One region of the Comamonas faecalis genome, then DNA from elsewhere that is predicted to be linked to it. Evidence: predicted binding sites of a transcription regulator. Region 1 holds the regulator's gene; each other region holds the start of a gene.

Region 1 (3,273 bases):
GGAGGGAGCGAAGACCGAGCAGCGTTACGTGGCCTGGGACTTTGGCGAACTGCCCGAGCTGATGGAAATCAAGAAAGGTGGCCACACCTTGATCGGCTTTCCCGCGTTGATCGACCAGGGCGATGCGGTGGCCATCGAGGTCTTCGACGAGCCCGAGGTTGCGGCGGCCAAACACCGCCTGGGCCTGCGCCGCCTGTGCGCGCTGCAGATCAAGGACGCGCTCAAGTACCTGGAAAAGAACATTCCCGATCTGCAGAAGATGGCCGTGGCCTATATGCCGCTGGGTGCGCAGGAGGAACTGCGCGCGCAGATCATCGACGTGGCGATGGATCGCGCCTTTCTGCAGGAGCCGCTGCCCGGCGACGCGGCGGCGTTTGCGCAGCGCGTGCAGGACGGGCGCGCGCGGCTGACGCTGATCGCCAACGAGGTGGCGCGTCTGGTGGGCGTGGTTTTGCAGGAGTACGCGGCGGCGCAGCGCAAGCTCAAGGACACGAAGGGCGCGCCCGACGCGGTGCAGGACGCAGGCGCCCAGCTGCAAAAGCTGATGCCCAAATCTTTCGTCGCGCAGACGCCCTGGACGCAGCTGCAGAATTTCCCGCGCTATCTCAAGGCCATCGTCGCGCGGCTGGACAAGCTGCGCGCCGACCCGGTGCGCGACGCTGCCAGGATGAAGGAGCTGCAGCCGCTGGAGCAGCGCTATTGGCGTCTGCTGGCGCAGCGCAAGGGCCAGCAGGATGCGCGCATGCACGAATACCGCTGGATGCTCGAAGAGCTGCGCGTGGGCTTCTTCGCCCAGGAGTTGCGCACGCCGTACCCGGTCAGCAGCAAGCGCCTGGACAAGGTCTGGGCGCAGCTGCAGTCGTAGCGGCAGCGCGCGTCGTCACGCCAGCGCCAGCCGGTCGAGTTCGGCGCAGACGTCGGCCATGCGCCCGGACAGGGCGATGCGGCAGGCGCCCTCTTGTGGATGCAGGATCACGCGCAGTGGCCGTTCTGGCTGCTGGCACCGCGCAGCGGCGTTGCGTGCATTGGCCAGCACGCGGCTTGCGGGGCCATGGATGCGCGGCTGTGGGGCCAGCTCCACCGTGGGGTGCAGCAGCGGCAGGCCGGGGCGTACCTCGTGGCAGCCGCGCTCGCCAGTGCGTGCCAGCGCCCAGTTGGCGAGGCCGCGCAGCGGGCGGATGAGGGGCGAATGTGTGGCGGCGGGCGCGTGCGCACCCAGGGCCAATCCGGAATGGGCCATGTGAGACTCCGTGAAGTGAACACGGCAGGATTGACCAGAAGAGGCGCCGGTTGCCACAGGGTTGGCATGCGTGCGTGTTTGCTGCATGCATGCCAGACGCCCGCCACCTGCGGCGGCGCCGTAATTCCATTTCCATATCAACCGATTACTTTGTCGGCTTCGCTTGTCGTGCTACAGCACTGTTTGCGCTTCACCTTCGCGTACTCGATCGATATAGAAATGGAATAAGGCTACATCAGCATGGTGTTGCGGATCAGGCCGACGGCCAGGCCTTCGATCGCAAAGGGTTCTCCGGGAGCGACGCGGATGATGGGGTAGTCGGGGTTTTCGGGCAGCAGCTCGATGCTGCCGGCGCTGCGGCGCAGCCGCTTGACCGTGACCTCGTCGCCCAGCCGGGCGACGACGATCTGCCCGCTGCGCGCCTCGTGCGTGGCTTGCACGGCCAGCAGGTCGCCGTCCATGATGCCGGCGTCGCGCATCGACATGCCGCGCACGCGCAGCAGGTAGTCGGGGCGGTGCTGGAACAAGGTGCTCTCGACCGCGTAGGTCTGGTCGACATGCTCTTGCGCCAGGATGGGCGAGCCTGCGGCCACGCGCCCGATCAACGGCAGCGTGAGCTGCGACAGGCCGGGAATTGGCAGGTTGAACTGCGCGCCGCGTGCGGCGTTGATCTGGCGCACCGACTGACGCAGACGGATGCCGCGCGAGGTGCCGCTGACCAGCTCGATCACGCCCTTGCGCGCCAGCGCCTGCAGGTGTTCCTCGGCGGCGTTGGCCGAGCGGAAACCCAGCTCAGCGGCGATCTCGGCGCGCGTGGGGGGCGCGCCGGTGTTGGCGATGGCGTTCTGGATCAGATCCAGAATTTGCTGTTGGCGGGCGGTAAGCTTGGGTTGTTCGGCCATGGCTGCGTCCTGGGCGAGGAAGGTGGCAGGGATTCAATTACTGTTTTTTCAAACAGTATCTGTATTTTTAAACAGTTTCCGGAGGAATGCAAGTGCAGCAGGCGAACAAGATCGTCGTACTCGGCACCGGCGGCACGATTGCCGGCACCTCGCCCGTGGCGGGCGCCAACGTTGGCTATGTGGCTGGCCAGCTGGGTGTGGATCAGCTGCTGGCGAGCGTGCCTGCGCTGGCGCAGGCGGCCGCCGGTTTTGAGCTGGTGGCTGAACAGGTCGCCAATGTCGACAGCAAGGACATGAGCCACGCCATCTGGCAGGCGCTGGTGCAGCGCTGCTGGGCGCGCCTGCAGGATCCGGCCGTCGCGGCGCTGGTCATCACCCATGGCACCGATACGCTGGAGGAGACGGCCTGGCTGCTGCACGCGCTGCTGCCCGCCGACAAGCCGGTGGTGCTGACCAGTTCGATGCGCCCGGCGACTGCGCTGGCGCCGGATGGGCCGCAAAACCTGCTCGATGCTGTGCGCCTGGCCGCGCACCCGCAGGCGCGTGGCGTGCTGGCGGTGGCCGCCGGTGTCCTACATGGCGCGCGCGCGGTGCGCAAGGTGCATCCGCTGCGGCTGGACGCTTTCTCATCGGGCGACGAAGGCCCGCTGGGTTGGGTGGAGGACGAGCGGGTGCGCTGGGCACATGGCGCGCCTCCTGCAGCCCGGCCGGCGGTGTTCGCCGACCTTGCCATGCGCCTTGCGGCGGCGCCTGCCGAGCAGCCCTGGCGCTGGCCGCGGGTGGAACTGGTGGCCAGCCATGCCGGCAGCGACGGCGTGGTCGTCGACGCGCTGGTGGCCCACGGCGTGCATGGCCTGGTGGTGGCGGCCACGGGCAACGGCACGCTGCACGAGGCGCTGCAGCCGGCGCTGGAGCGTGCGCTGGACGCCGGTGTTGCGGTGCGCATTGCCAGTCGCTGCCCGTTGGGCCGCATGGTGTCGCTGCAGGACGCTCGCTGGCGCGACGCGCAGGGCCTGAGCCCGGTGAAGGCGCGCATCAGCCTGATGCTGGAACTGATGCAGCCATGAACGGCAAAGCCCCGCGGCGCGCAATGCCAGTCAGTTAACCTGCTGACTGGCATTTTTTCGTTGG
Region 2 (3,273 bases), on a different contig from region 1:
ATCACCAGCCTGGGCGCGCGCGAGGACGTCAATCAGGCCGTCCACGGCTGGGGCGGCGTGGTGCTGCATGACGTGATCAACAACAAATTCTCCCGGAAAGCCATAGAAAAGGGCGCCGACGGCCTGATTGCGGTAGCCGCCGGCGCTGGCGGCCACGCGGGCGTGAAGAGCCCGTTTGCACTGATCCAGGAAATCCGCCAGTGGTTCGATGGCCCGCTGGCGCTGTCCGGGGCCATCGCCACCGGCGGCGGCGTGCTGGCCGCGCAGGCCATGGGGGCGGACTTCGCCTACATCGGCTCGGCCTTCATCGCCACGCACGAGGCGCGCGCCAGCGACGCCTACAAGCAGGCCATCGTCGACGCCACGTCCGACGACATCGTCTACAGCAATTTATTCACCGGCGTGCATGGCAACTACCTGGCGCCGTCGATTCGTGCGGCTGGCCTCGATCCCGACAAGCTGCCCGAGTCCGACCCGAGCAAGATGAATTTCGGCGGCGGTGCCACCAAGGCCTGGAAGGACATCTGGGGCTGCGGCCAGGGCATTGGCGCGGTCGATGCCGTCACCGGGGCAGCCGAGCTGGTCGCGCGCCTGCGCCGCGAATACCAGCAGGCCCGTGAGCGCCTGGGCCTGGCAGAGCAGGCCGACCTGGCGGTCGCCTGATCCCGCGCGCGCTGAGCCGCAGCTAAAACAACAAAGGCAGCCGAGGCTGCCTTTGTTGTTTTGGAGGCGAAGTCTTCGGTCAGCGGTGCAACTCGCCAGCGCTCTCGGGTTGGAAGGTGATCGCGTCCACGCGCACCGTCACCTGGCCCGTGGGGTTGGGCATCTCAAACTCGTCGCCCACGCTCAGGCCCAGCAGGGCAATGCCCACGGGCGCGAAGATCGATACCTTGTCGCCGGATCCATCCACTTCCTTGGGGTAGACCAGCGTGAGCGTATTGGTCTTGCCGCTTTCGATCAGCGTGAAGCGCACCGTGGAGTTCATCGTCACCACGTTGGCTGGCATGTCCTTGGGCTCCTGGATGTCGGCGCGCAGCAGCTCGGCCTCCAGCGCCTCACGACCAGGAAAGTCGGCGGTTTGCTTCTCCAGCAGGGCTTCGATACGGTCGACGTCCAGGGTCGACAGGGTGATGGCGGGTTTGCGCAACATGGTCAGGTTTCCTTGGTAATTCTGGCTGTCCGGCGAAGGGAGGCCGCCTTTGGTCTGGGCCCGGCTGGAGTGGCGCAGTGTGTGCGGCCAGCGTCCCGCCGGGGCCTTCAATGGGGTGCGGCTTCCGTTGCAAACGGACGAAAGCCCGGGCAACGGAGTTGTCCGGGCCTAGGCAAGTGGTTGGCGCCAAGCTGGCGCAGCGTCTCGGATTATCGGGGATTGTGCTGATTTTTCCAAGCATTCCCGCTGCCACCAGCAGACAACAAAATTAGAAAACTGTATATTCATACAGTTATGACGCCAATCCATCGCACGATCAACAGCGACGCCGAGGCGCCCATCAAGGGGCGGGGCGCTGCGTGCCGCATACCCCACCGTTTCGAGGCCTGGGCGCGCGAGGCGTTCGACGACGGCTGGGGCGATGGCGCGGCGGCGCAGGACGCGGCGCCCGCGCCCCGAACCCAATGGGTGTGGGAAGAAGCGCGTAGTGCGCTCACGCGCAACGATTCGCCCGACATCTTCTTCGACCAGGCGGTCAACCCCTACCGCGGCTGCGAGCACGGCTGCATCTACTGCTATGCGCGCGTCACGCACAGCTATTTGAATCTTTCGCCCGGGCTGGATTTTGAAACCCGGCTGATCGCCAAGCGCAACGTCGCGGCACTGCTGCGCGCCGAGCTTGCGCGGCCGGCCTACCGCCCCAGCGTGATCAATATCGGATCAGCCACCGACGCCTACCAGCCCATCGAGCGTCAGCTGGGGCTCACGCGCGCGCTGATCGAGGTGCTGGCCCAGGCGCGCCACCCGTTTGCCATCATCACCAAGGGCAGCGGCGTGGAGCGCGACATCGATCTGCTGGCGCCGCTGGCCCAGGCGCGCCTGGTGGCGGTGAACCTGACGATCACCACGCTGGACGCGCGCCTGGCGCGGGTGCTGGAGCCGCGCGCCGCCGCGCCGCACCGGCGGCTGCTGACCATCCGCCGGCTGGCGCAGGCGGGTATTGCCGTGGGCGTGAGCGTGGCGCCGCAAATCCCCTTCATCACCGAAGACATGGAGCAGGTGCTGGCCGCCGCGCGCGAGGCGGGCGCCAGCAGCGCGTTCTACAGCGTGGTACGCCTGCCCTGGGAGCTCAATGGCCTGATGCGTCAGTGGCTGCAGCAGCACTACCCGGAGCGCGCCGCGCGCGTGCTGGCGCGCATCCAGGATTTGCATGGCGTCGATGCGGATCAGCGCAAGGCAGGTCGCGTATACGACAGCAACCGCGCCACGCGCATGAAGGGCCAGGGGCTATGGGCAGATCTGCTGCGCCAGCGTTTCGAGCACGCCTGCCGCCAGCTGGGCCTGGTGCGCGAACGCCCACCGCTGGATGCCACGCAGTTTCGCCCGCCTGCGCCGTCAGGGCAGCAGGGGCAGGGCGTGTTGTTCTGATGCTGATCTCCAGGGGCTGAATATCTACGCTGTGACGATTGAAATCGTGAAACCGTCCCATCCCTTTTCACCGACTGTCTGGAGCGCGGTGCTGTCCAGCCTGGGATTGGCAGACAGCATGTTGGTAAAGCGTCGGACGCCCAAGACATTCGGGTCGGAGCTTGTGTCATTGACCACGGCGCCTCCTCGGACAACGTTGTCTCCAACGATCACCGACCCCGGGCGTACGAGCTTCAAGACCTGTTCGAGATAGACGGGGTTGTTTGGCTTGTCGGCATCAATAAAGACGAGATCGAATGGTCCCTGGAGCGAGCACAGCACGTCGGACGCCTCTCCCGTGCGAATCTCCACCTTGTCAGCGCACCCGGCAGCGGTGCAGTTCGCGATCGCCACTTTTGCCCGGGTCGGCTCCCGCTCGATCGATGTCACCAAGCCCCCGGCGGGTAGGGCACGAGCCATCCAGATCGTGCTGTAGCCGCCTAACGTGCCGATTTCTAGCACCTGCCTGGCCCTGGTCAATTGAACCAAGATGGCCAAGAATTTCCCCTGGACGGCGGAAACATCGTGCGCTGGCAGGCCTGCCGCAGCATTTGCGGCCAGCGCGTGCCTCAGCGCATTGTCTTGCGGCGCCAGGAGGTCGGAGAAATATGCATCCACGGCGGCCCATCGGGGTCCGTCGGCGCTGGGGTAGTCAG
Region 3 (3,273 bases), on a different contig from region 1:
GCGGCGGCGCTGGCACCCGTGGGGCTGGGCGCGCGGCGCATGCGGTTCAGCCGGGAATCTTTTCCAGGCAATAGCCCAGGCCGCGCACCGTGGCGATGCGGATCGGCCCGCGCTCTATCTTCTTGCGCAGGCGGTGGATGTAGACCTCGATGGCGTTGTTGCTCACCTCCTCGCCCCACTCGCACAGGCGCTCGACGAGCTGCTCCTTGCTGACCAGGCGGCCGGCGCGCTGCAACAGCACCTCAAGCAGCCCCAGCTCGCGCGCGGACAGCTCGACCAGCTTGCCGTCGATGGTGGCCACGCGCCCGGCCTGGTCGTAGACCAGCGGGCCGTGCTTGATCATCGCGCTGGTGCTGCCCATGCCGCGGCGCGTGAGCGCACGCACGCGCGCCTCCAGCTCCTGCAGCGAGAACGGCTTGGCCATGTAGTCGTCGGCGCCGTAGTCCAGCCCCTTGACCCGCTCGTCCACGCTGTCGGCCGCCGTCAGGATCAGCACCGGCAGCGCCGACCCGCGCCCGCGCAGGCGCTTCAAGACCTCCAGCCCGTGCATCTTGGGCAGGCCCAGGTCGAGGATGAGCAGGTCGAATTCGTTGTTGGTCATCAGGGCGGCGTCGGCCTCGGTGCCGCTGGACACCTGGTCGACCACCGCGCCCGATCCGCGCAGCGAGCGCAACAGCCCATCGGCCAGCACTTGGTCGTCTTCAGCAATCAAGATGCGCATATCACTTCTCCTCGGCGCCCCGGCGGCCCGGCATGGTCAGGTGATTCTAGAAGCTGGCGCGCCCTGCCCTGGCGGATCCGGCAGGCCGGCGGCATAGGCTTCCAGCCCCAGCGCGACGACGGTGGCCACGTCCTGGCCCACCTCGGCGCGAAACTCCGCCTGCGCCTGCGCGACCGCGCGCTCGAACGCCTGCAGCCAATCGAGCCCCAGCGGCGTGAAGCACACGCGCCGCGCGCGCGCGTCCAGCCGATCGACCTGGCGCGTGACCAGGCCCCAGGCCTCGCACTGCACGACGAGGTCGTGCATGGCCTGGCGCGTCATGCCGGCGCGCTGCGCCAGCGCTGCAATGCGCTCGCCGCGCAGTGGCAGGTGGCGGGTGATGTGGACGATGGCCGCGCCCACCTGCTCGCGCGCGGCCAGGTTGGACAGCGCCAGCGGCGCCTCGCAGCTGGCGGCCATCAGCTGCAATACGCGCGCGTCGAACCGGCGCAGCGCATGGCCCAGCAGCCAGCCCAGGTGCGCCTGGCGCCAGCGGTCGTCGGGTGCGGTAGACAAATCCATCGCATTATTGTCAGGCAAACTGACTATTTATAGGATGTTTTACCGGAAAGTCTCGCCTAAACTACTGTTCATGTACACAGCCTGTAAATCATCACAGGCACACCCAATCACCATCACCGGGAGCTTTCCATGGACGCCACCACCAAGGGCAATACCGCCGCCCAAAGCGAAAAAGCCAAGGCCTTGCAGGCCGCACTCGCGCAGATCGAGAAACAGTTCGGCAAGGGCACGATCATGCGCCTGGGCGAGGGCGAGGCCATCGACGACATCCAGGTCGTCTCCACCGGCTCGCTGGGTCTGGACGTGGCGCTGGGCGTGGGCGGCCTGCCGCGCGGGCGCGTGATCGAGATCTACGGCCCCGAATCCTCGGGCAAGACCACGCTGACGCTGCAGGTCATTGCCGAGATGCAGAAACAGGGCGGCACCTGCGCCTTCGTCGACGCCGAGCACGCGCTGGACGTGCAGTACGCCAGCAAGCTGGGCGTGCAGCTGTCCGACCTGCTGATCAGCCAGCCCGACACCGGCGAGCAGGCGCTGGAGATCGTCGACTCGCTGGTGCGCTCGGGCGCGGTCGACCTGATCGTCGTCGACTCGGTCGCCGCGCTCACGCCCAAGGCCGAGATCGAGGGCGAGATGGGCGACTCGCTGCCCGGCCTGCAGGCGCGATTGATGAGCCAGGCGCTGCGCAAGCTCACCGCCACGATCAAGAAGACCAACTGCATGGTCATCTTCATCAACCAGATCCGCATGAAGATCGGCGTGATGTTCGGCAGCCCCGAGACCACCACCGGCGGCAACGCGCTGAAGTTCTACGCCTCGGTGCGCCTGGACATCCGCCGCATCGGCACCATCAAGAAGGGCGACGAGGCCATTGGCAACGAGACCCGCGTCAAGGTGGTCAAGAACAAGGTCAGCCCACCATTCAAGCAGGCCGAGTTCGACATCCTCTACGGCACGGGCATCTCGCGCCTGGGCGAGATCATCGACATGGGCGTGAACGCCCGCATCCTGGAGAAAAGCGGCGCCTGGTATTCGTACAACGGCGAGAAGATCGGCCAGGGCCGCGACAACGCCCGCGAATTCCTGCGCGAGAACCAGGGCCTGGCGTACGAGATCGAGAACAAGGTGCGCGACAGCCTGGGCGTGGCGCCGCTGCCACCGATGGCCGCCGCCCCCGTGATCGCGCCCGCGGCCGACGCCCCGAGCGAGGCCAAGCCGGCGCGCGGCAAGAAGGAAGCCGAGCAGTAATTGCGCTCCGATGGCATTCGCCCCGCTCTCGCTGAAGGGCCGCGCACTGCGCCTGCTGTCGCAACGCGAGCACTCGCGCAGCGAGCTCGAAGCCAAGCTGCAACGCCACGTGCAGGAGGGCGACGACTTGGCTGCACTGCTCGACGACCTGCAGGCCAAGGACTTCATCAACGCGCAGCGCGTGGCCGACTCGGTCGTCCACCGCCGCGCGCCGCGCCTGGGCACGCAGCGCGTGCTGCAGGAACTGCGGCGCAAGGGCCTGGACGAAGACCTGGTGCGCAGCGCCGCCGTGCAGCTGGCCGCCAGCGAGCTGGAGCGCGCCACCGCCGTGTGGCGCCAGCGCTTTGGCAGTGCACCCCCGCCGGGCACGCCCCAGGAGCGTGCGCGCCAGATGCGCTTTCTCGCCGCGCGCGGGTTCTCCGGCGACGTGGTGCGGCGGGTGGTGCGGGCGGGGCCGGGGGAGGATGAGGCTTGACGGTGGTCGCCGCGACCGGCCGGCAGCATTGGCTGGCATCGCTGCGGGGGCGCTGGTTTTTATTGTTGCTTTGATTGTTGAGGTGGCTGGCCGGGTCTCGCCCCGGCGAGCGAGGCACTTTTCTTTGCTTCGCCAAAGAAAAGTACCCAAAAGAAAGGCGACCCTGCTGTACGCGTCCCCTTCGCTGCGCTACGGGGCAACCTGCGATGCTCGATCACGGGGCGCGCCGTGGAACTCGCTACGCGCTGACGCGCTTCGCTCAAACAGC

The links. The regulator LexA, encoded in region 1, represses DNA repair genes until DNA is damaged. The targets are predictions, from matches to a motif close to ACTGTATNNNNATACAGT.
Region 2: a site for LexA is predicted at 1,426-1,443, ahead of ABD767_RS06600 (PA0069 family radical SAM protein). Genes of this name have one in related genera too.
Region 3: a site for LexA is predicted at 1,346-1,363, ahead of recA (recombinase RecA). Genes of this name have one in related genera too.

The regions. Positions count from the first base shown of each region.
Region 1 covers NZ_BAABBP010000037.1:29,957-33,229, forward strand. The annotation lists gene hrpA (ATP-dependent RNA helicase HrpA) at 1-865, shown strand, start outside; gene ABD767_RS15480 (hypothetical protein) at 881-1,240, opposite strand; gene lexA (transcriptional repressor LexA) at 1,471-2,142, opposite strand; gene ABD767_RS15490 (asparaginase) at 2,229-3,209, shown strand.
Region 2 covers NZ_BAABBP010000009.1:2,448-5,720, forward strand. The annotation lists gene ABD767_RS06590 (nitronate monooxygenase) at 1-663, shown strand, start outside; gene rnk (nucleoside diphosphate kinase regulator) at 743-1,150, opposite strand; gene ABD767_RS06600 (PA0069 family radical SAM protein) at 1,445-2,578, shown strand; gene ABD767_RS06605 (class I SAM-dependent methyltransferase) at 2,603-3,273, opposite strand, start outside.
Region 3 covers NZ_BAABBP010000003.1:160,999-164,271, reverse strand. The annotation lists gene ABD767_RS03015 (response regulator) at 47-721, opposite strand; gene ABD767_RS03010 (MarR family transcriptional regulator) at 758-1,282, opposite strand; gene recA (recombinase RecA) at 1,412-2,530, shown strand; gene recX (recombination regulator RecX) at 2,541-3,005, shown strand.